Regions from separate parts of the Agarivorans sp. OAG1 genome, predicted to be linked through region 4. Evidence: predicted binding sites of a transcription regulator. Region 4 holds the regulator's gene; each other region holds the start of a gene.
What was found. Region 4 encodes sigma-54, which starts transcription at its own class of promoters, with help from an activator protein. Its sites were predicted from a motif close to GTTGGCACGNNNNTNGNNT; they were not measured.

Region 1: a site for sigma-54 is predicted at 4,123-4,141, ahead of xdp1 (exosortase-dependent surface protein XDP1). Genes of this name have one in related genera too.
Region 2: a site for sigma-54 is predicted at 4,576-4,594, ahead of flgF (flagellar basal-body rod protein FlgF). Genes of this name have one in related genera too.
Region 3: a site for sigma-54 is predicted at 3,560-3,578, ahead of OAG1_RS11720 (putative urea ABC transporter substrate-binding protein). Genes of this name have one in related genera too.

The regions. Positions count from the first base shown of each region.
Region 1 covers NZ_AP028990.1:1,241,643-1,247,766, forward strand. The annotation lists gene OAG1_RS05790 (peroxiredoxin) at 1-281, opposite strand, end outside; gene lhgO (L-2-hydroxyglutarate oxidase) at 498-1,703, opposite strand; gene OAG1_RS05800 (sulfite exporter TauE/SafE family protein) at 1,858-2,616, shown strand; gene OAG1_RS05805 (lipocalin family protein) at 2,649-3,188, shown strand; gene OAG1_RS05810 (ferredoxin--NADP reductase) at 3,213-3,950, shown strand; gene xdp1 (exosortase-dependent surface protein XDP1) at 4,193-4,933, shown strand; gene OAG1_RS05820 (tetratricopeptide repeat protein) at 5,080-6,124, shown strand, end outside.
Region 2 covers NZ_AP028990.1:1,741,089-1,747,212, forward strand. The annotation lists gene OAG1_RS08180 (chemotaxis protein CheV) at 1-588, shown strand, start outside; gene OAG1_RS08185 (protein-glutamate O-methyltransferase CheR) at 601-1,425, shown strand; gene flgB (flagellar basal body rod protein FlgB) at 1,609-2,007, shown strand; gene flgC (flagellar basal body rod protein FlgC) at 2,007-2,426, shown strand; gene OAG1_RS08200 (flagellar hook assembly protein FlgD) at 2,437-3,108, shown strand; gene flgE (flagellar hook protein FlgE) at 3,141-4,478, shown strand; gene flgF (flagellar basal-body rod protein FlgF) at 4,634-5,380, shown strand; gene flgG (flagellar basal-body rod protein FlgG) at 5,397-6,124, shown strand, end outside.
Region 3 covers NZ_AP028990.1:2,569,509-2,575,632, forward strand. The annotation lists gene OAG1_RS11705 (urea amidolyase associated protein UAAP1) at 1-629, opposite strand, end outside; gene OAG1_RS11710 (ABC transporter ATP-binding protein) at 642-1,427, opposite strand; gene OAG1_RS11715 (ABC transporter permease subunit) at 1,427-2,251, opposite strand; gene OAG1_RS11720 (putative urea ABC transporter substrate-binding protein) at 2,262-3,344, opposite strand; guanidine-I (ykkC/yxkD leader) riboswitch at 3,404-3,499, opposite strand; gene OAG1_RS11725 (methyl-accepting chemotaxis protein) at 3,956-5,959, shown strand; tRNA gene OAG1_RS11730 (tRNA-Leu) at 6,111-6,124, opposite strand, start outside.
Region 4 covers NZ_AP028990.1:4,021,022-4,027,145, forward strand. The annotation lists gene OAG1_RS18255 (KpsF/GutQ family sugar-phosphate isomerase) at 1-797, shown strand, start outside; gene kdsC (3-deoxy-manno-octulosonate-8-phosphatase KdsC) at 797-1,348, shown strand; gene lptC (LPS export ABC transporter periplasmic protein LptC) at 1,345-1,902, shown strand; gene lptA (lipopolysaccharide transport periplasmic protein LptA) at 1,928-2,407, shown strand; gene lptB (LPS export ABC transporter ATP-binding protein) at 2,407-3,132, shown strand; gene OAG1_RS18280 (RNA polymerase factor sigma-54) at 3,185-4,687, shown strand; gene hpf (ribosome hibernation promoting factor) at 4,712-4,999, shown strand; gene ptsN (PTS IIA-like nitrogen regulatory protein PtsN) at 5,007-5,450, shown strand; gene rapZ (RNase adapter RapZ) at 5,477-6,124, shown strand, end outside.

The DNA.
Region 1 (6,124 bases), 2.0 Mb from region 4:
ATATTTTCTGCGTTTTGCGCTTCGCCCCATGCTTGCATAACAAAGGCATCATTTACTGATACACAGGCAATAAGATCTACGCCTTTGGCTTTAATTTCGTCAGCCAATACGACGTATCCGGGGAGGTGGGCTTCAGAACAAGTGGGGGTAAATGCACCGGGTACCGCAAATAGAACCACCTTTTTGCCCGCAAACAGTTCATGGCTGGTGTGATTCTGCATACCTTGTTGATTAAGTTCGGCTAACGGGGTGTCTGGAATAACTTGCCCTAGTTCTATCATCTTGCACTTCCTAGTGAGTAGTGAAACCAAGCTATTGCTTGCTTAGACGTTTTAGCCTAGGGGGGAAAAGAGCTTAGTGCAAGTGGCGTTGCAAATAACAATTATAAGCTTCGCAATAAGGCGTTTAAGCTCAGTTTGTTGATAAGAGATAGCCAAGCTTAATGCCGCTTAAACTAAAAAGAGCAGCCGATTGGCTACCCTGCTAAGCTTAGTGACTTACTTCGATGGACTTAAATCTTGCTCTAGCTTATCGCAAATATACCTACCTATAGGAAAGGCAGAAGTAGCCGCGGGTGAGGGCGCATTACATACGTGTAAGCTACGTGGGCTGCTTGCAAATAAAAAGTCGTGAACCAAGGTTCCATCTCTTAACACTGCTTGAGCCCGAATGCCGCTAGGATAAGGGCGAAGGTCATGAATGTTTAAGCTAGGGCAATATTTTCTTACCCGCTGTAGATATCCTGATTTAAACATGGAGTCTTTGGTTTCGCTGAGACCGCTACGAAAATGCTGTTTAGCCACTTTCCAAAAACCCTTGAAACCGAGCATTTCCTTGGTATCGGCAAGGCTAAAGGACCCCTTGTTGTAACCTTCTCTTGACCAACCTTGTACGGCGTTGGGACCAACCGTCACGCTGCCATCTATCATCTTAGTAAGATGAACACCTAAAAATGGCAAGTCCGGATTAGGGATGGGATAAATAAGGTGTTTAATCAGTTGGTTATGACGAGGTTGTAATTGATAGTATTCGCCTCGATAAGGAACAATTTGAAAGTCGATATCTAGCTTAAGCATGTTGCATAGGCGGTCCGCCATAAGCCCTCCGCAGGCAATAAGGTATTGGCTACTGATTTGACCATGCTGCGTATCAATCAATATCTTATCGGTTTGTTCGCTCAATCCTGTTACTTGGTGAGACAGCAATATTTCGCCGCCCGCTTGTTGAAATAACTTGGCCAGTTTTTGGCAGATTTGAGGATAACTAACGATGCCGGTGTCTTTTACTTGCAAAGCACCCAAGCCAACGATGTTAGGTTCTATTTCCTGCAGTTGTTTGGCGTTAAGCGGTTTTACCTTAATGCCATTTTGCTCACAGCGTGTGGCTAGCGCTTGCATATCACTCAACTCTTGTTGATTAGTTGCCACGAGTAGCTTGCCGCATTGCAAGTAAGGAATGTCGTGTTGTTGGCAAAAGCTGATGGTGTCTAATAAACCCTGCTTACAGAATTCGGCTTTTAGGCTGCCTGGCTGGTAGTAAACTCCAGCATGAATTACGCCACTGTTATGGCCTGTTTGATGAAAGGCGAGTGAAGATTCTTTTTCTAGTAGCACTATTTTGGCGCTAGGTTTTCGCTTAATCAGTTCTAAAGCGCTGGCGAGGCCTACGATGCCTCCACCAATAATGCTGTAATCGTAGTTCACTGAACCATTCCTTTTACTACTTATATCCATATAACGTTAAGCTTAATTCTGGCATAGAAAAATTTCAGCTTAGACTAAAGATAAAAATCTGCTACTGAATAAAGCTTGCGTCAGTGATAAGGTCAAAGTTACCAAAGGGCTAATGAGGCGCTAAATGGATTTCACAATTTATCATGGATTGTTGTTACTCACAGTAGGATTATTTGCTGGAGTTATCAATACCTTGGCGGGAGGGGGATCGAATCTAACACTTCCTGCGTTAATGGTAATGGGGATGCCAGCAGAGGTTGCAAATGCAACCAATAGGGTGGGCATTTTTTTGCAGTGTTTAACCGGGGTATTGGGCTTTAAAAAACACGGTAAATTGGATACTGATGATGTCGCCCCGATTTTATGGCCAACCTTAGTGGGTGGTTTGGTTGGCGCAGTAGCGGCCTCTTATGCTCCTTCGTGGATCATTAAATATTTGTTGCTTGGCGCCATGCTGGCGATGGCGGCATTAATGCTGATTAAACCTAGTGTTGTTGCCCCCGAGGCAGGAACTGAAGCGCGTAAAATGAAAGGTACTCCCTCGGCTAAATGGAGCTTGGCTATTGCCGGTTTTTACGGCGGTTTTGTACAAGCTGGGGTCGGATTTATTTTGGTCGCCGCGTTGGCAGGGAGTTTGCGCTACGATTTAGTCAGGGCTAACGCGCTGAAATTAGTATGTACCATTGCTTTTACTAGTGTGGCCTTGGTGGTCTTTATTGCACGGGACCAAGTGTTATGGCTACCGGGTTTGGTTTTGGCCATAGGTTACATTATTGGCGCACATTACGCGGTTAAATTTGCCATAAAAGCTGCCGCTAATACGCTTAAATGGTTTTTGTTTGTGATGACCTTAGTAGGCTGCATAGCCGCATTGTGGTTTTAGATCTTATAGCGGCAAATTAATAGGAAGGTAGTATGCAAAAAGTGTTAATTATCATTGCTATGTTAGCATTGAGTGCTTGCAGTTCTAAGCCTGAAGGGATTGAACCTGTTCAGAATTTCAATCTAGATAAGTACTTAGGCACTTGGTACGAAATCGCCCGCTTGGATCATTCATTTGAGCGCGGCATGAGTCATGTTACTGCAACTTATACCCTGCGTGATGACGGCAAGGTATCTGTTCTGAATAAAGGCTTTTCCGAGCAAGACCACCAATGGTTCGAAGCAGAAGGTGTTGCACAGTTTGTTAGTGAGCCTGATGTTGCACACTTGAAAGTGTCATTCTTTAGGCCATTTTACGGCGCTTACGTGGTGTTTGCTTTAGACGAAAAAGACTATCAATATGCTCTAGTGGCAGGACCAAACCGAGATTATTTGTGGTTGTTGGCCAGAAGCCCCGAGCTATCTCACGCCATTCGTACCGATTTAGTACATCAAGCTAAAGAGCTTGGATTTGATACTAGCGAACTGATTTTTGTAGAGCACCACGGTGACGTGATAGCGTCAAAAGAGTGAAGACGTTTTACAACAGGAGCAACTATGTGGACTGAAGGTAAAGTAATTCAACGTATTGATTGGAACGATGAACTGTTTTCCTTACGCATTAAAGCAGAGATAGATCCTTTTGTGGCGGGGCAGTTTATCAAGTTGTCTGAAATGCGAGACGACAAGCGTATTGCCCGTGCTTACTCGCTGGTTAACCCTCCGAACACAGACTATTTAGAAATACTGGCTATTAAGGTGGAAGATGGGCTGTTGTCACCCAATTTACACTTATTGCAAGCTGGCGATAGCATCGAAGTTTCAACTGCAGCAGCAGGGTTTATGGTACTAGACGAAGTCCCTCCCGCTAAGCACCTTTGGTTGATTGGAACGGGCACTGGAATAGGCCCATTTTTCTCAATGTTGGAAACTCTAGAGCCCTGGGAGCGATTCGAGAAAATTGTGCTGGTTTACGGTGTACGAAAAGCTAAGGATATTGCTTATCAAGAGCTGATTGACAAGTACTTAAATGAGCAAGCGGATAAATTTGTCTTTCAAGCCATGGTAACCAGAGAAGATTGCGCCGGCGCACTAAGGGCTAGGATCCCAGCAGCACTGGAAACGGATCAGCTGGAGAATGCGATAGGGCTTAGTCTTAATGCGCAAGACTCTCAGGTGATCATGTGTGGTAATCCGCAAATGATCACTGATGCTCAAAGCATACTTGAGAATAAAGGCTTAAAGAAAAACCTTCGACGAAAGCCAGGGCAAGTAACGGTAGAACGCTATTGGTAGTGTGTTTTTTGAGCGTAAATGTTACTCTTTCGGATAGAGGTTTTGTCACTTATTTGATGCATTGATTAGTAATAAGCACAAAAACTCAGCAATTGTTGTCGGTATTTTTTACAATATGACAATAATAATTTAAATCTATTATTTAAGTTGCTGTATATAAAGAGTTATTTATCTTGGCTTGCTTTTTGCTTTAATCTGCTTAGTGATATTAAAGATATACATACTGCTATTTTGGGGGCACTGTGTTTAAACAAATTTTATTAGTAGCAAGTTGCGCGGTTTCGTTGTCTGCTTTTGGCTCAACGCAAACATGGGACTTTAGCACATTTACCGAAAGCGGAAGCGGTGATGGGAATACCTTCAGTGGTAACGGTCTTACTCTTTCAGGCTGGTCTAATACCGACGGTGGTGCTCAGAATATCGAAAGTGGCGAGCTAGATTACGCAAACGGTTATGGTTTGACATTACAAAACCGTGATGAAGGTGGTGGCTCTCCAGACCATGCAATCGACAGCTACAACAATCGTGACTGGAAGAAAGATTATGACATGGTTTTACTTAGCTTTGATGAAGCAGTAAACCTTGCTGGTTTCTCGTTGGGCTGGGCTAAAGAGGGTCGTAACAGGGAGGCTGATGTGACTGTATTAGCATACTCTGGTAACGATACTCCTACTTTAGCGGGTAGTAACTGGGGAGACGTGGCAAGTGCTTGGTCAACTGAAGCTCAGGTCGACGATGCTAGCTCATATGCATATCAATCAATTAGCTCTAGTGCTTCTTCTAAGTATTGGTTAATTGGTGCATATAACCCAATCTTTGGAGATATGGGGTTCTCAACCGCCAACGATGCTTTTAAGTTGGCCGGTGTTAAAGCGAATAGCCCTCAAGTACCAGTTACCAGCGTGCCAGAGCCAGGCACAGTCTTAATGTTTGCTGCTGGTTTATTTGGCATCGCATTACGTAGCAGAAAGCGCCAAGCTTAAACCAATACTTCCTTTTCCTGTTTAATCAAAAATACGAAATACTCTGTATTTCGTATTTTTTTGTCTTTTTTTTACTACCTGTTCATTAGATACTGTTTAAGGCTTAATTGACTAGCCCTTGAAGCAACAAGGAATTAGCTTTGATAATGAACAAATCTTTAGTAGCTCTGTGTTTACTGTGCGTAACAAATCTTAGCTTTGCTGATCAGCAGGCTAACGAGTACGAACTCGCCGTTAAAGCCTTTCATAGTGGAGAAGAGAATGAAGCCTTCATCCATTTAAAAAATGCACTAAAAGCTAATCCTGAACACCTTTCCTCAAAGCTACTGCTCGCCAAAGTTTATTTTAACGCAAATAACTTAGGTTCTGCTGAGAAACAGTTAGAAGAGGCTTTAGCCTTAGGGGCCGACATTAACTTGGTGTTGCCATTGCTTGGCAATATTCTAATGTTGCAGGGTAAAACTAACGAACTGCTTGCGTTTGAAGAGCGAATTAATGAGTTCTCTAAGCCGAGTTTGTTTGAGTGGAAGTTATTGCGTGGTCGAATCTATTTGAAAAGTGCTCAACCAGAATTAGCACGTAATGAATTTGAGCAAGCTACTAAACTTATACCGAATAAGCCAAGTGCGATGAATACCTTGGCAACCTTATATTTAAGGCAAAAAGAATACGTACTTGCAGAGCAGTGGATAGAGCGCTCATTACAAATAGCCAAAAATAATGAGAGAACATGGTTGTTGAAAGGGGATTTAGCAGCGAGTCAGAACAACTTAACCCTCGCCTTGGAACACTATCAAACTGCCTATCAACTTGATCCTCAAGACCCAAAAATCTTGCGAAGTTTAGTGATGACTCACCTTAAACTCAATCAGACTGAGCAAGCTAAACGCTATTTAAAGCAGATCCAAGAACAAACGCCCAATGATCCCACGGCGATATTGATCGGTGCGACTTTGTTTGCCGGTGAAGACAATACCGAAATGGCCGAGCGAGCCTTAGCGGATTTATCTCAAAAGGTCTCAGCTGCAGAAACTGAGGAGCTAACAGACGCAAACAGCTTGCTATTTATTCAGGGGGCGTCGGAATTTATTCTAGAAAACGATGAGAAAGCCCAGCAGTACTTAAGTCAGTACTTGCGTCAAAAGCCCAGTGATCTCGGGGCAACCCGAATGCTGTCTAAGCTCTACCTTC
Region 2 (6,124 bases), 2.3 Mb from region 4:
GTCGAGCGTATTGTAAATATGAATTGGGAAGACATTTTGCCGCCGCCAAAAGGGGCAGGTAAGTTCAACTACCTGACAGCGGTAACAGAGGTTGAAAAAGAGTTAGTTTCTATTTTAGACGTTGAAAAGATTCTCGATGAAATTTCTCCGGTTGATACCACTGTAAGCAAAGAGATTGTTGAAGAAGCAGCCGCAAACGTTCAAATAGACAAAAAAGTATTGGTGGTTGACGATTCTTCGGTGGCGCGAAACCAAGTTAAGCGCGCGGTAACCTCCTTAGGGGTAGAAGCCTTACTTTGCCAAGACGGACGAGAAGCACTCGAGCTGTTAACCACTATGGCAAAAGATGGTCCAATTACCGATCAAATAGCGCTGGTGATTTCTGATATTGAAATGCCAGAAATGGATGGTTACACCTTAACCGCGGAAGTTCGTTCTCATCCAGATTTAAAAGGTCTACACATAATTTTACACACCTCCTTAAGTGGTGTATTCAACCAAGCTATGGTAAATAAAGTTGGCGCTAACGCCTTTATTGCTAAATTTAATCCAGATGAATTAGCTGCCGCTGTTCGTCAATCTTTATAGAGTGTGGATGCATTGAGAACCATAACCGATGATGTGTATAAACAGTTTTGTGGCTTTCTAGAAAAGCAGTGCGGAATTGTATTAGGTGACAACAAGCAATACTTAGTAAAGAGCCGTTTATCGCCGTTAATGGCTCAGTACTCTGTAGCAAGCCTTACCGAACTAGTTCAAAAAGCCATGAGCCTACGTGAGCGCGATTTACGTGCGGCCGTGGTGGATGCCATGACCACTAATGAGACTCTGTGGTTTAGGGATACTTATCCATTTCAATTGCTCGGTGACAAACTCTTGCCGGAGTTCACTAAGTTATCTCGGCCAGTGAAGATTTGGTCAGCGGCGAGCTCCTCTGGCCAAGAGCCTTACTCTATTATGATGACTTCCCTGGAGTACCAAGCTAAACGCCCAGGAACTTTACCCATGGGGGTGCAGGTAGTGGGGACTGACATATCACCGTCAATGCTGGAACATTGTAAGCGTGGTGAGTATGACACTTTAGCTTTGGCGCGCGGTTTATCGCCAGAGCGTAAACGTCAGTTTTTTGAAGCGACTACCGACGGCAGATTTCGAGTTAATGATAAAGTGCGTAAAAATGTTAGTTTTAGGCCGCTTAATCTCTTAGATAGTTACGCGTTAATGGGTAAATTCGATATCATTTTTTGTCGTAATGTTTTGATTTATTTTAACGCTGATGTGAAATCGAAGATCCTTAATCAGTTTGCTCAAGCATTAAACCCTAATGGATATTTAATGTTGGGTGCCTCTGAGTCTATTACCGGCCTGACCGATCGTTTTAATATGTTGCGTTGCCATCCCGGCATTGTTTATCAACTAAAATAAGCTAAACCCGAAGCGGCAGTAAATGGCAATAGTTGCCGCTTTACTTGCCGCTAGCATCACCCTGCCACTGTTATCTAGCATACCAATACAACTAAGTTCCTTAGTTAGCTGAACAAAAAGCGTCAAAAAAACTCTGGCACAGCTCTTGCTAAATATTCTTCGTGGAAGTGTAACGAGGTGTATATGGCAATAACATTTGATAAAGCATTAGGCGTTCATCAGCATACTGTAGGTGTAAGAGCCCGCCGTTCTGAAGTGATTGCAAGTAACATTGCTAATGCTGATACACCTAACTATAAAGCACGAGATATAGATTTTAATAAAGCATTTGCTGCCGCTAAAAGTAAGCAGAGTGGTGGAATGCACATTACTAATGAGCGCCACATCAGCGGCGGTAACAGCCAGTTTGCCGAACTAGGCTTTCAAGTGCCGGATCAACCAGACACCGGTGACGGTAATACCGTTGATGTACAAAAAGAGAAAGCTGCATTTATGCAAAATGGCCTGGAATATCAAGCAGGTATTAACTTTCTTTCAAGCAAGTTTAGTGGCTTGCGTAATGCAATTAAGGGAGGTCAATAATGAGCTTTTTTAATGTTTTTGATATTTCAGCTTCGGCCATGAAGGCGCAGTCGGTACGTTTAAATACTACTGCCAGTAACCTAGCCAATGCCGACAGTATTAGTTCAAGTATCGATCAAACGTATCGAGCAAGAAAACCAGTGTTTGAGGCTGAGTTAAATAAAGCATCTCAAGCACAAGTTGAATCTGCACAAGTTAAAGTAGCGGGCATAGTTGAATCAGATGCTCCGTTACGTAAAGAGTATTACCCAGAACACCCCATGGCTAATGAAGAAGGGTATATCTTCAAGCCAAACGTCAACGTTATTGAAGAAATGGCCGACATGATGAGCGCTTCTCGCTCCTATCAGGCTAATGTTCAAGTAACTGAAGCCGCTAAGCAAATGCTAAATAGCACGCTAAATCTGGGTAAAAGTTAAGGAGTAGCCAGTGTCTACTATTGATCCGTTACAAAATAATTATTGGCAACCAGAGTCGGTTGTTCCAGAGAGCAATAATAATCAGTCATTGGGGCAAGAAGATTTCTTCTCACTGCTTACTACTCAGTTGCAGTATCAAGATCCCAGTAAACCCGTGGATAACGCTGAGATGATTGCGCAAATGGCAAGCTTTCAGACTTCCGAGGGGATTGCTGAGCTTGGTACTAAGTTTGACACCATGAACTCGATCATGAATTCATCGGCTGCCTTGCAGGCGTCAACTTTAGTGGGCCAGAAAGTGTTAGTCCCGCTAGATTACGGACATAACGGTGGTACTGGTTTTGACGGTGTAGCGGTAACTGGTGCAGCAACAACCAATGTAAAAGTTTCGGTCGAAAACGCGGCGGGTGAAGTCGTCAAAGTTATCGATTTAGGTGAGGGAAGTGGCAACATGCCATTCTCTTGGGATGGCACCGATTCCAATGGGAATCCAATGCCAGAAGGTAAGTACAACATTAAAGTTAATGGTGTTCAGGGCGGTAAAGAGATCAGTTTACCCACCGCAACATATGCAAGCGTAGGTAGCGTGAGCTTAGCGGGTGGCACATCTGGCGTAGTCGTCAATTTAGAAGGCTTAGGTGGCATTGCAATGAGCGATGTTCTCGAAGTAGCCAAGGCCTAACAAAGAATAGTAAAACGATAGGAGATTGAGAGATGTCATTTAATATCGCTCTAAGCGGCATCAATGCCTCGCAAAAGGATCTTGACGTAACGGCGAACAATATTGCTAACGTCAACACCATTGGTTTTAAAGAGTCGCGTGCTGAGTTTGCCGATGTGTATGCAACATCGATTTTCTCAAATGCTCGTACTGCAGTAGGTAATGGTGTTAAAACTGTGGATGTAGCTCAGCAATTCCACCAAGGTAGTCTTAACTTTACCCAGAATGCCTTAGATATGGCGATCAGTGGCGAAGGCTTTTTTGTTACCGCATCAGACTTAACCACTCAAACACGAGAGTTTACTCGTGCGGGTGCGTTTAAGTTAAACGCTGATAACTTTATTGTTAACTCGCAAGGTCAATACCTACAAGGTTATACCGTGAACAACAGCGGCACGCCTTCAGCGGTGAGTATGGCTGCAACCAGCGCAATTCAAATTAGTGCTGAAGTAGGTAACCCAACCATGACAAGCCAAGTTGATATGAGCTTTAACTTGCCGTCGAGCGGTACTACTCACGACATAGGCGATTTCGACCCAACCGACAGCAATACCTACACTTCTGCCACTTCGGTGACGGTGTATGATTCGCAAGGTGGCTCGCATGTTGCTGAGACCTTCTTTATTAAAGATGACACCACGGCTAACACATGGCACAAGTTGATATACATTGACGGTATGCCAGTAGATGTTGCAGGTGGTACAGCTAATACCCCTAACGCGGGTAACCCTAATCCAAATATCCCTGCATCAGCGACTTTAACTTTTGATAATACCGGTGCATTAGCATCTACAGCGCCACTTATTATTGAGACTGTAGCGCTTGGTACTGCTCCACCAAACGGCCCTGGTGGTGTATGGGATCCGGTAACGGGTTCTGTAGATCCAACGCAAACCATTACTTTTAACCTAAATGGCCCAACTCAGTACAACTCAGCCTTTGAAGTATCTAGTTTGTCGCAAGATGGTTCTACCGTTGGTAAATTGACAGGTATTGATATTGGCCCAGATGGTTTGGTTGTTGCCTCATACAGTAATGGGCAAACAACCAATATTGCTAAAGTATCGGTTGCTAAATTTGCCAATAACCAAGGTTTAGCGCAAATCGGTGATACTTCATGGCAGCAAACCCAGTTAAGTGGTGAAGCGATTGCCGGTGAAGGTAACTCGGGGACTTTCGGTAAAATCAACTCTGCTTCTTTAGAACAAGCTAACGTTAACTTAACGGAACAATTGGTTAATTTGATTAGTGCTCAGCGTAACTTCCAGGCTAACTCTCGTGCCTTAGAAGTTAACTCAACGCTACAGCAAACTATTATTCAGATACGTTAATAGTCAACTAGCGTTTGATCAAAAAGGCAGTCTTGACTGCCTTTTTTATTTTATTGATTTAATTACCTTTTTTTCTTCTTGTTTCTCATTCTTATCTTCTGGCATTCTAATTGCTTTGTTTCCTTTGAGTCAGCTAATTGACGTAGGAAATAGACATGGACCAACTACTTTATATATCGATGACCGGTGCAAAACAAAACATGCACTCGCTCGCGGTACGTGGTAACAACCTTGCAAATGCAAATACCACAGGCTTTAAAGCCGATTTAGAGAATGCACGCTCTATGCAGGCTTTCGGCCCGGGCATGCCATCTCGGGTATTTGCTATGACCGAGCGCCCAACTCAAAACTTTACCGATGGTCTGTTAAAAACCACTGGTCGGGATTTAGACGTGGCGATTAAAGGTGAAGGTTGGATTTCGGTCCAAGACAAGGATGGTAATGAAGCGTTGTCTCGAAATGGTAACTTTACCATTTCAGCCGCTGGTGTTTTACAAACCATGCAAGGGCAGCCCGTATTAGGTAATCAAGACGCGCCAATTATTATTCCCCTACCTGTTGAAAAGCTAGAAATTAACGAAGATGGCACCATCGAGATTAGACCAGAAGGCGCACCTGCCGATGCCTTGGAAGAAGTTAACCGTATTAAGCTAAGCAATCCTTTTGCTGGCGAGTTAACTAAAGGCGATGACGGTTTATTTCGTGCCACTAATGGTCAACCTTATCAGCCCGATGCCACCGTTGAGTTGGTTAAGGGAGCGCTGGAGGGAAGTAACGTGAACCCAGTGCAAGAAATGACACATATGATCAGCATGCAACGTCAATTTGAAATGCAAATAAAAATGATGAAAACCGCTGAAGAAAACGAAAAAGCAACCAATAACTTGTTGCGATTAAGCTAGGTATAAGGAGCGTATTATGCATCCCGCATTATGGATCAGTAAAACTGGCTTAGATGCCCAACAAACCAACGTATCGGTTATTTCAAACAATTTAGCCAATGCCAGTACTGTCGGTTACAAAAAAAGTCGCGCAGTATTTGAAGACTTGCTTTACCAAACGATTAACCAACCGGGTGGCCGTTCGTCTCAAAACACCACAATGCCATCGGGCTTAATGATTGGTGCCGGAGCTAAAGTTATTGCCACTCAAAAAAATCATGACCAAGGTAATGTGCAAACTACTGATAACGCCTTTGATTTAATGATTGATGGGCGTGGTTTCTTTGAAATTTTGATGCCCGACGGTACAACAGCTTACACCCGTAATGGCCAATTTGGTCTTAACGATGAAGGCACTATTGTTACGCCTGGCTCTGGCTACCCTTTACAGCCAGAAATTCAAGTACCAGAAGATGCTCAGAGCTTTACCGTGGGTGAAGACGGCGAGGTAAGTGTTCGCTTACCTGGACAAACCGACAGCCAAGTTATTGGCCAAATTACCATAACTGACTTTGTTAATCCTTCTGGATTAGAGCCTCGTGGTCAAAACTTGTATTTAGAAACAGGTGCTAGTGGTGCTCCTCAAAATGGTATTGCATCGGAGAATGGTTTAGGCGCTATCCGCCAAGGTTCTTTAGAAACATCAAACGTGAATGTGACCGAGGAGCTGGTTAACTTAATTGAGGCGCAACGGGTTTACGAGAT
Region 3 (6,124 bases), 1.5 Mb from region 4:
ATCGCAACTTCAACACCATGGTTGGGATATTCACTAGCAGGGTTCATTGGATGTGGACAGGTTGTCATCAGAACTAAAGTGTCCATTTCAAAACGCAGTTCGATTACATCTCCTGCTTTACTGGCGTTTTGCTCAAACTGTAAATTGCCTTCAGCATCGGCGGCTACTTTACTAAATAGATTAATGTTAGCTGCCATATCTCGCTTGCCTAAACCATATTTAGCTAATTCAACCAGCATGGCGTCGTAGCCATTTTGTAACCACAAATTACCTTGAGTTTGATAGCTACGCTCGCCCCATTTCTGAGCGACCTTATGTTTGTTTGCTAAGCCACCTACGCTGTCTATCCATCCGGTATCGTCACGGGTAATCGAGCAAAACACTCGCCCCATATCGGAGTACAAACAATTACCTTTGGTTAGTTTAAAGGTGTGCTGACATTTAAGGGTATCGGGCGCGTTATAACGCTCTAACAAATCCTTTGGGTTATAAAACAATAGGCTTACATTAGAAGCCCCTTCTGGGTTGGTAAAACGCAAGGTTTTACCGGCGGGTACCGTTACCGACCAATGCGCGGCACCGTTTATCACTTCTTGGTAAATAGGTTCTTGGGAAATAGTAGAGTTCATAGATTGTCCTTATTAGGCCACCGACTTATCAATAATCGGCTTCATCTCTTCACTAAAGCGAGCAGCATCGCTGTCTTTGCTAATAGGAATATCGAAGGTGACTTGCGCCCCAAAGCGCTCGGGGTGCTGTGCATCATGACGATGCTTGTCAAACACCCATAGGCGGTTGCCTAAGCTAAAACCTTCGGAGAGATCGTGGGTAATCATAAATATGGTAAGTTTGTGCTCTTGCCACAACTGATGAACTAGCTTGTGCATGTCTTTACGAATGCCGGGATCAAGCGCGCCAAAGGGTTCGTCTAGTAGCAATATCTTTGGCTTTTTCATCAAGGCTTGAGCAATTGCCAAGCGTTGCTGCATCCCCCCAGACATCTCTGTCGGGTATTTATGCGCGGCTTCTGTTAAACCTACTTTATCTAACATTGCCATTGCTTGGCTGTATGCCTGTTGTTTTGCTTTACCAAATAGACTCGCAAGCACTGGCGCTTTAGCAAATACATCACTTAGCATCACGTTTTGCACAGCCGTTAAGTGGGGAAACACGGAGTACTTTTGAAACACAATGCCACGCTCTGGCCCTGGTTCATTAGGCAACGGTTCGCCATTTAACAAAAGCTTGCCACGACTGGCAGTTTCATTTCCTAGTAGCAAGTTGAGAAAAGTAGATTTACCGCAGCCAGAGGCGCCTACAATGCTAACAAACTCGCCTTCTTCAACACTTAGGTTTAAGCGCTCTAGCACTACGTTGTCGCCGTACTCTTTCCAAACGTCTATGGCTTGAATGATTGGAGTGCTCATTATGCGTCTCCTTGTGTTTTGTGATACCAAGAAAAAGCATGCACCGACAACTTGCGCAGCAGCCAATCCATTACAAAGGCCAACACACTAATCCACAGCACGTAAGGTAAAATTACGTCCATCGCTAAGTAACGGCGAATAAGGAAGATGCGATAACCCAAGCCCTCTGTGGCAGCAATTGCCTCGGCAGCAATCAAAAATAGCCAAGCACTGCCCAAGGTTAAACGAACCGCTTCGATTAGCTTTGGCAGAATTTGCGGAATAACTACCGCAATAATGGTTTGCCAACTAGACGCACCTAAAGTTTGCGCTTTTAAGATCTGTTCATTAGGCAGTGCATCGGTACGCAGCTGCAGGTCTCTAATCATAATCGGGCAGATCCCAATGATGATCAGCATCACTTTAGATAGCTCTCCCAAGCCAAACACAATGAACAGAATAGGCAAGATTGCCATGGGTGGAATAAGCGAGATGGCAGTAACCAATGGCGATAGAGGTGCGCGTACAAATGGCACCATGCCATTAGCAACACCTACCATTAAAGCCACTAAGGCACTGATCCCTACCCCAAGTGCCAAACGAGTTAAACTAGCAAGCGTATCTGCCAGCATTAAGTATTCGCCGCTACGCTTGCTAGGCTCAAACGCCATGCGGTTAATTGCTTCCACAAAACTCGACATAGCAGGCAATAACTTATCGTTTGGATTGTCTGCTAAGCGCGCCTGTGATGCAGCCATGTATAAAGCAATTAGCAGCAAAAACGGTAGTAGGCCCAACATCAGCCGCACGAAGCGGCTAGGTTTTTTATTTATTATGCGAGTCATAGGCAGAGCCTTATAGTTTGCCTTCGGCAGCCATATCCATGTACTCGGCTGTAAAGCGAAGTTTTACGTTACTTGAATCGCCATAAACACCTGATGGAGTTTCGATGCCGATAAAGCTAGCATCTGGTGCGCCTTCACCTAACAAACCGTGATGGTGCGAAAACTCGGCTACTTTAGCCATGGTGCTTTTTAGGGTTGCACTATTGGTAAAATCAACAGCTTCTTGAGGCTGGTAGAACATTTTAGTAGAGGCTAATTGCGCATCATAACCGGCTAAATCGGTTCCTGATGCTTCAGCCATAAATGCACGAGCTTTCATTGCTGCTTCATCATCACCCGACATAGTGGCCATAATCTCGTACCACGCGCCAGTTAGAGCTTTACCAAGCTTAGGATCTTGCTTAAGCGTATCGGTGTTCACTACTAGCAAGTCGATGATCTCACCAGGGATCTTAGATGAATCGAACACCATGTTAGTATCTGGCATTGCCACAATCTCGCTTAGTAGCGGATTCCAAGTGGTAACAGCTGTTACATCTTTGGTAGTGAATGCCGCAACTAAATCGGCGTCGGAGGTGTTTTCAACTTTGATATCACGCTCTTTTAAGTCTACTGACTCTAAAGCGCGAGCTAACAAATAATGCGAAACACTTAACTCTACTAAGTTAACTTTTTCGCCTTTTATGTCGGCAAGGCTTTTATCACCTTTAAGTACTACTCCGTCGTTACCATTTGAGAAGTCGCCAACAATTAGCGCTGTCGAATCCACGCCACTGGCAGCAGGAATAGTTAGTGCGTCCATGTTGGTCATTACTGTGGCATCAAAACCACCGGCGGTGTATTGGTTAATTGACTCGATGTAGTCGTTCACCTGCACGACTTCGATATTGATATCGTATTTGTCGGCCCACTTATCAACAATGCCTGAGGCTGCACCATAGTCCCACGGCATCCAACCAACATAGATAGTCCAAGCGAGTTTATAAGTAGGTTTATCGGCGGCTTGGGCAGACACAACACTAAGCGCACTTGCGCTAACGATGGTGGCTGCTACTGCCAGGGTACGGAGTGGAGATTTAATTAGATTTATCATGGTCACCTCAATGTGGTTATGCACTTTAAAATAAAAACATGAGAGACGTATTTATTGTCATCTCCCGGGCTTTTATCCCTCCGTGTAACCTCTATGAGGTTGACAACTCTCGGTCCAGACACTGCGTTGCAGCCGGAACCCTAGATGTCTATTGCAAATTTTAAGCGGCTCTTGATGAGGCAGAGCCATACATCTCTCATGTCGCAAGTATTAAGTAGCAATGGATATGCCAACGCTAACGCATCCCTCTATCTAGGTATAAATCACCAAATGAAGCTCCTGTAATTGCCCCCCAAAGGCACCATAACGGTGCAAATATGTAATTTTTGCACCAAAACTTAATAAAACAAGGGCGTGTTACGCTGTGTGAGAAGAAAACAGTATTGTGGCTACAATATAAAGATAAGCAACGCGCAATCTACTGAGATGTTTCAAAGGCTTATATTCATCAACAACTTAAGTTAACAAGTGAAACTAGCGAGCCTTAAGTAAATCACTTATTGCTTTTAGCTATACCTATTTGATTTTTTATATTTATACTCGAATAACTAATTACATTAGCGTGATGAATTAAGCGTTCTTGATTGGCACTCAGCAAAAAGGAGTTATGCATGAGTAGTATTTTTTCCCCTGCCGTTTATTTAAGTGACAGAGTAGGTTTTAAATACAAGTTCATAATGTGGACTTGCTTGTTTTTATTGCCAATCGTTTATGGTTTTGGGTCAATTATCCTCACCATGAATAAAGAGATTACATTTACCGAGAATGAGTTAGCAGGATACGAGATTGTTAACCAACTACCCGGTATATCCAACTCGGTAGTGAGGCACCAGCATCTAAACACGCTAAGAACGATGGGCGCAGATTACGACAAAGATGAACTCAGCGCTATTCAGCAAGATTTAAACAGCACCCTGCAACAACTAAGCTCACAACTTTCTGGCGATAATAAAACGTCGATGGAACAAGCCCAACAGAGCTGGCAGGCCCTGGCTGAAAGTAAAAGCTCTTTAGGTAAACTACTTATTGAACATGAAGCCTTTCTTAGACAAATTAGAGCCATCACCTATAGCGTAGCCGCGAATAGTGGATTAACTAGAGATCCAGAAGTCAGCAGTTATTACCTAATAGACATAGCCACCGCCCGTTTACCGATATTACAAAGCAACATAGCTAGGCTAAGAGATAAAGGAGGCGACATTGCTGACTTTGGCATTCTCGACGCTGAAGGTAATGCTGATCTTCAGTTTAGAACCGATAATGCTATCGAAGTACTTAACGACATGGATAAAGCCTTGGCACAACTGGTATCTTACGATAAGCAATTTGAAAATAAACTGGGTAAACAAGCCCAGCAAACTACCGAAAGCATAAAACAAATCGTTAATTTGATTCGCGATGAAATTCTTAAAGACCAACAAGTTAAAACCAATACCGATACTGTTTTTCAGCTTGCTAATGACAGCTTAAGTCAAATCGAAGATTTTACTGCTGCTTCGCTTAGCTACTTTGGCGAAGAGTTAGGTAAGCGTAAAGCCAGTGCAGAACAAAAACGAGCCGTTATGCTGTTTGCCCTACTCGGGGTGCTACTAGCATGTTGCTATTTCATGATTGGTGCTTATCTATCCATTAGACGCACCGTTAAACAAATTCGCTATGTAGCAGGTAGGGTTAATCAAGGTGACCTAAGCCAAGATTTAACGGTATATGGTTCTGACGAACTTGCTGACATTGCCCATGACTATAAAACTACCTTAGAAGCATTACGATCTTTGTTAGAGCAAGTTAAGAGCGGCTCCGAAGAAATGTTAATTGCTACCCAACAAATTGATGGCAAATCGCAAGAGGTGAGAGATGCGATTAATCAGCAGCAACTAGAAACGCAGCAAGTAGCTACTGCAGTTGCTGAGATGAATGCCACTGTTAACAACATGGCTGAAGATGCGAATAAAGCCGCAGACTCTACCTTGGCCTCCCAACAAGCAGTTGTTAATGGCCAAACGATTGTCAGCGAAACCATTTCAACGATTGGTTTGATAAATGAAGAAGTACTTACCACCTCTACCTCACTCAATCAGTTACAAGAGCAAACAAGCGCAATAGGTGGAGTTATCGATGTCATTAGGAACATCGCCGAACAAACGAATCTTTTAGCATTAAACGCAGCTATTGAAGCGGCTCGAGCTGGAGAACAAGGTCGTGGCTTTGCGGTAGTTGCTGATGAAGTGAGAACCCTTGCCAACAGAACCCAAACCTCAACCGATGAAATTCAGAAAATGATTGAAGGTTTACAATCTGGATCATCGAGTTCAGTTAATGCCATGGCAAATGCTAGCAGCCGCGCACTTAGCGGTGTTGAACAAGCCGAAGAAGCCGGTGGCTCTTTTACCAATATTACTCAACGTGTAGACGAAGTTGTTGATTTGAACACTAACATCGCCAGCGCGATTGAAGAGCAAAGTAAAGTAATGGACGAAGTGGAACTCAATATCGTACAAATATCTGATGGTGCCAATGCCGCGCTGCTTCTTGCAGATGAAGCGAGCCAAGCCAGTGGCAGCATTGGACAAGAAGTAGATAAGCTGCAGCAGATAGTTAATAAGTATCAACTGTAAGCCAAGCTAAGTAACTCTATGAATAGCGCAAGGCAATGCACCATGTGAATTCACATTCCGACAATTTCTCTAGCAGTATGGCTGATCAATTAGGTGCATTAGTTTTGTTCAAACAAAAAAGCCAGTAGCGTTAGCTACTGGCTTTTCTAATTGGTGCCCGGGGCC
Region 4 (6,124 bases):
CTAACAAAATTGCAGCCACCCTAGCATCTACTGGTACACCGGCTTTTTTTGTCCATCCTGGCGAAGCCTGCCATGGTGACTTAGGCATGATCGCCGCCGACGATATCGTATTAGCTTTGTCTAACTCAGGTGAATCTGAAGAAATATTGTCTCTTTACCCGGTGTTTAACCGCATTGGTGTGCGCTCGATTGCCATGACTAGCAACCCCAACTCATCCATGGCAAAGCAGGCCAACTATCACTTGTGCATCTCGGTGCCACGTGAAGCCTGCCCCTTAGGGCTAGCACCAACAGCAAGCTCTACAGCTACCTTGGTAATGGGCGATGCTCTAGCAGTTGCTTTATTAGAAGCTCGTGGCTTTACAGCCGATGACTTTGCCCTGTCCCACCCAGGCGGAACCTTGGGCAAAAAACTGCTACTAAGTGTGAGCGACTTAATGCTAACTGGGGAACAAATTCCACTAGTAACAGTCGAACAAACTATTCGCGAAGCGCTATTCGAAATCACAGCCAAAGGTTTAGGCATGGTGGGAGTACTTGATTCCAAGCAGCAGCTGGCAGGCATTTTTACCGATGGCGACTTGCGTCGTATCCTTGATCAGCGCATCGATATTCACGATACCCAAATTGGCCAAGTGATGACGCAAAACCCCAAAGTAATTGACAACAATTGGCTAGCCTTTGATGCCTTAAAGTTAATGAAAACCAAGTCAATTAACGGTTTGTTTGTGCTAAACAACAAAGCCGTTGTGGGTGCATTTAATATGCATACCTTATTACAAGCCGGAGTTTACTAGTGACAATTAACACGCCCTATGGCGCGGTAAGCCAAAGCAATTTTGACGCGGCAGCAACAATTAAACTTTTAGTTTGCGATGTAGACGGGGTTTTCTCAGACGGTCGCATTTATATGGGCAATGACGGAGAAGAACTTAAAGCCTTTCATACCCACGACGGATTTGGCATTAAAGCGCTACTGAATATCGGCGTCGAAGTCGCTATCATCACCGGCCGCCAATCTAATATTGTGCAACAGCGTATGCAGGCTTTAGGAATTACTCGTATCTACCAAGGCCAACAAGACAAACTCGTCGCCTACCAGCAAATGCTTGAACAATTGTCATTAGCTTCTGAAAACGTAGCCTATATTGGCGATGATGTGGTCGACACCCCAGTAATGCGCGCCTGTGGTTTAGGTGTAGCCGTGCAAGATGCTCATCCCTTGTGTAAACAAAGTGCCAACTTTATCACCCAAACCCGTGGCGGTTTTGGTGCGGTTCGAGAGCTTTGCGATCTAATACTGCAAGCAAAAGGCGAGCTTGATAATGCCCAAGGTATGAGTGTATGAATCGCCCAACTTGGTTCTTTGCAGGCTTATTTCTCCTAGCCTTGGTGCTGTGGCAGCTTAGTCCTTCGGAAACTAAGCAGCTAAGTGCTAAACGCGAAGCCAGCAAACCAAACTTTGTTGCCGAAAAGCTCTACAGCGTGAGTTTTGGCGAAGATGGTAGCCCGCGCTATCGGATCTACGCTGAGGAAATGGAGTTTTTTGAACAACTTAAGCACACAACTTTTGCTCAACCAAAGATCTTAGTGTACCCAGATCCAAGCCAACCTGTATGGCAAATTGTGGCCGATCACGCTACAGTACAGCAGCAGCAAAACGTCATTTTAAATGACAATGTAGTAATTAAAAATTTAAGCCGTGGCGAGTATGTTCGCGACTTAATAACCGAAAAATTGGAGATCGACCTGCAAACAGAAACCATGAGCAGCGATCAACCTGTTACCGTTTATGGCCCTTCATACGAACTGTATGGCGTTGGCATGGACGGTGATTTAGCCAACGAAATAGTGACTTTATTAGATGATATCGAAGCGGTTTACCACAACCCACAAGAGTAAGTTAGCAATTGCAGCTAGCTTGTTTATGTTTTCTTGGGGTTCACAAGCACTAGAAGACGACTTCAACAAACAAATTATTGTTGATGCTGACCGCCAGCAGGTCAATATCAAAGAAAACCGAGTCACCTTTTACAATAATGTTGTGGTGACTCAAGGCTCGATTAAAATGCACGCCGAAGAGCTAAGCGTTATTGGTAGTGAAGAAAAAGGCAGCGAAGTTATGATTGCTAAAGGCGAACCCGCAACGTTTTATCAATTACTTGATAGCGGCAAGCCAATTGAAGCTGAAGCGAACGAAGTGCGCTACGACTTAAAAACCCAAACGCTAACACTCACTACCAATGCTCAACTCAAACAAGAAGAGAGCTTGGTAAAAGGTAAAATGATCAAATACAGCATCAACAAACAAGAAATGGTGGCACAAGGCGACGAAAACAGCCGTGTAACTACTATTTTCCTACCGCAGCAACTTGACGAACTAACGCCCAAGGAAGACCAGCAATAATGAGTACCCTAATTGCTGAAAACCTAGCCAAAGCCTACAAGGGCCGTAAGGTAGTCAAAAACGTTAGTCTAAATGTAGAAACCGGTAAAATTGTTGGCTTGTTAGGTCCAAACGGCGCTGGCAAAACAACTACTTTTTACATGGTGGTGGGTTTGGTGCCTCGTGACCAAGGCCGCATCCTCATCGATGATGACGATATTTCTAGTACAGCGATGCATACCCGCGCACGCAAAGGCATTGGCTACCTTCCGCAAGAAGCGTCTATCTTTCGCCGCTTATCTGTGGAGAAGAACATTCTCGCCGTATTAGAGACCCGAAAAGACCTCGATAAAGAGCAACAAATTGGTGCATTAGACGACCTTCTTGAAGAGTTTCACATTGGCCATATTCGCAAAAACCTAGGCATGAGCTTGTCAGGTGGTGAACGCCGAAGAGTTGAGATTGCTCGAGCGCTAGCCGCCGCACCTAAGTTTATTTTGCTTGACGAACCCTTCGCAGGGGTAGATCCTATTTCTGTTATCGATATTAAAAAGATCATTGAACATCTACGTGATCGCGGTCTAGGTGTACTAATTACCGACCACAATGTTCGAGAAACTCTCGATGTTTGTGAGCATGCCTATATCGTTAGCCAAGGCGAATTGATAGCCTCAGGAAAGCCAGAAGAAATTCTCGAAAACGAACATGTGAAACGAGTTTATCTCGGAGAACAATTCAAGCTATAGTTAAAGTGCAAGTTTAAAAAAAGACAATAAGAAGAAGGAACAGCGGTAGTTAATGAAAGCATCTTTGCAGTTGCGTCTTGGTCAGCAGTTAACCATGACCCCCCAGTTACAACAGGCCATTCGCTTACTCCAGCTTTCAACACTGGATTTACAGCAAGAGATTCAAGAGGCTCTGGAAAGTAACCCTCTGCTTGAGGCGGATGAGTCTCACGCCAGTGATAGTGACGCAACCGACGCTAAATCTGCCAACGAGAAGTCTACCGAGGCCGAATCCACTGCTGACATAGACAACAGTCAAATTGAAGCAGGCGATGCCATTAATCAAGAAACTGTTTCTGACGACCTTCCTGTTGACTCTACTTGGGACGATATCTACAGCGCCAGTTCTGCCCCAGCCAGCTCATCTGGCAGCGCGGTTAGCGATGACAACGATATGTTGTTTCAGGGCGAAACTGTCGACTCTTTACAAGACCACTTATTGTGGCAAATGCAACTCACTCCATTTAGTGAAGTAGACCAAGCTATTGCTTTAGCCATTATTGATGCAGTAGATGAATCGGGCTACCTCACCCAAGACTGTGAGCAGCTACTAGAGGGCTTACGTTCAAGCGATAACAATGACTTAGATGTAGAGCTAGATGAAGTAGAAGCAGTACTTAAACGCATCCAACATTTCGACCCTGTTGGTATTGCGGCTCGCTCACTGCAGGAGTGCCTACTGATTCAACTAAGCCGTTTTGTTGAAGATACACCTTGGCTAAATGAAGCCAAAGATGTAGTTTCAAATCATATTGATGTATTGGCTAATCGCGATTTTCGTCTATTAGCCCGCAAAACCAAACTTAAAGAAGACCAGTTACGCGAAGTCATGCGTTTGATTCATACGCTTGAACCTCGACCTGGTAACGCGGTTGAGCCTAATCAAGCCCAGTATGTTATTCCGGATGTATCGGTTGTAAAACGCCAAGGCCGCTGGGTTGTAGAGCTCAACCCAGATGCAATGCCTAAGTTGCGTGTTAACTCCCACTATGCATCTTTAAGTAAAACCTCTACCAACGCTAACGATACCCAGTTTATTCGTAGCCACTTACAAGAAGCCAAGTGGTTTATTAAAAGTATCGAGAGCCGAAATGAAACCCTATTAAAAGTATCCAACTGCATTGTTCATCATCAACAGGCGTTTTTTGAATATGGCGAAGAAGCCATGAAGCCAATGGTACTGAACGATGTAGCAGAAGCTGTAGAAATGCATGAATCCACTATTTCCCGGGTAACCACCCAAAAATTCATGCACACACCTCGCGGCATCTTCGAACTTAAATATTTCTTTTCTAGCCATGTGGCTACCGATGGCGGGGGTGAGTGTTCGTCAACCGCTATTCGTGCATTAATCAAGAAACTGGTAGCTGCCGAAAATACCAGTAAACCACTCAGCGACAGCAAAATTGCTGATATTTTGGCAGATCAGGGGATCAAGGTGGCAAGACGTACGATCGCTAAATATCGTGAGTCTTTAGCAATTCCACCTTCTAACCAACGTAAGAGCCTTATCTAAGGCCACTAAAAGGGGAAGATATCTATGCAAATTAACCTTACTGGACACCACGTAGAAATAACTGAATCTTTGAAAGAATATGTCCACACCAAGTTTGCCAAACTCACCCGACGATTCGATCAGATCAATAACGTTCACGTCATCCTCAACGTAGAAAAACTGAACCAAATTGCTGAAGCCACATTACATTTAAACGGCGGCGAAGTATTTGCAACCTCTGAGCATTCTGACATGTATGCCGCCATCGACAGCCTGATTGATAAACTTGATCGCCAAGTCATCAAACATAAAGAAAAACTTAACAAACGTTAGCCCCCCCATGCAACTAAATAAAGTACTTAGCTTGGACTGCACCCAAAGTGCAGTTCAATGCTCTTCAAAAAAACGCGCCCTAGAAATAGTGAGCGAACTGGCTGCCAAACAGCTTGATACCACTACCCAATGCATTTTTGAAAGCTTGTTAAATCGAGAAAAAATGGGCAGTACAGGTATTGGCCAAGGCATCGCTATTCCTCATGGCCGTATCGACAACCAGCATCAAGCCACAGCGGTTTTCTTGCGTTGCGATCCCCCTATTTCCTTCGATGCAATAGATAACAAGCCAGTAGACTTGGTATTTGCATTACTAGTACCCGAAGATCAATGTAAGCAACATCTTAATACTCTTGCTCAAGTAGCTGAAAAACTTAACGATAAGCAAATATGTAAACAACTTCGTTGTGCACAAAGTGATGACGAATTGTACGACATCATGGTAGCCTAATACTCTAATCAGCCTTAGGGATTATCATGGAACTGATCATCGTTAGTGGGCGCTCGGGTTCAGGTAAAACCGTCGCCTTAAGAGTATTGGAAGATCTCGGCTACTATTGCGTCGACAACTTGCCGGTTGTGCTTTGGCAATCACTTATCGACAACTTAAAAAAAACCTATTCTAAAGTAGCAATTAGCATTGATATTCGAAATCTTCCCGATGAGCTATCACCGGTAGGACAGCTAATACGAGATGCAGGGCCTGACATTAATCTGTTAAGCATTTTTTTAGATGCGAAAGATGAAGCGCTGATCCGCCGTTACAGCGAAACACGCAGGGTACACCCGCTTAGCCAAAGCAACTTATCTTTAGCAGAAGCGATTGAATCAGAAACCGAGCTATTAGCCCCCATTTCTAGAAATGCCGATTTGCGTATCGACACTTCCCGTTTATCGGTACACGAGCTAAGCGGCTTGATTCGCTCACGCGTTACTGGTGACCAACAACAACAGCTAATTTTGGTGTTCGAATCCTTTGGATTTAAAAATGGTGTGCCTAACGATGCCGACTACATGTTTGATGCGCGTTTTTTACCTAACCCGCATTGGCAAGAAGAGCTACGCCCACTTACCGGCTTAGATAAAGCCGTGCAAGAATACTTGGCTGCGCAGCCTTTAGTTACC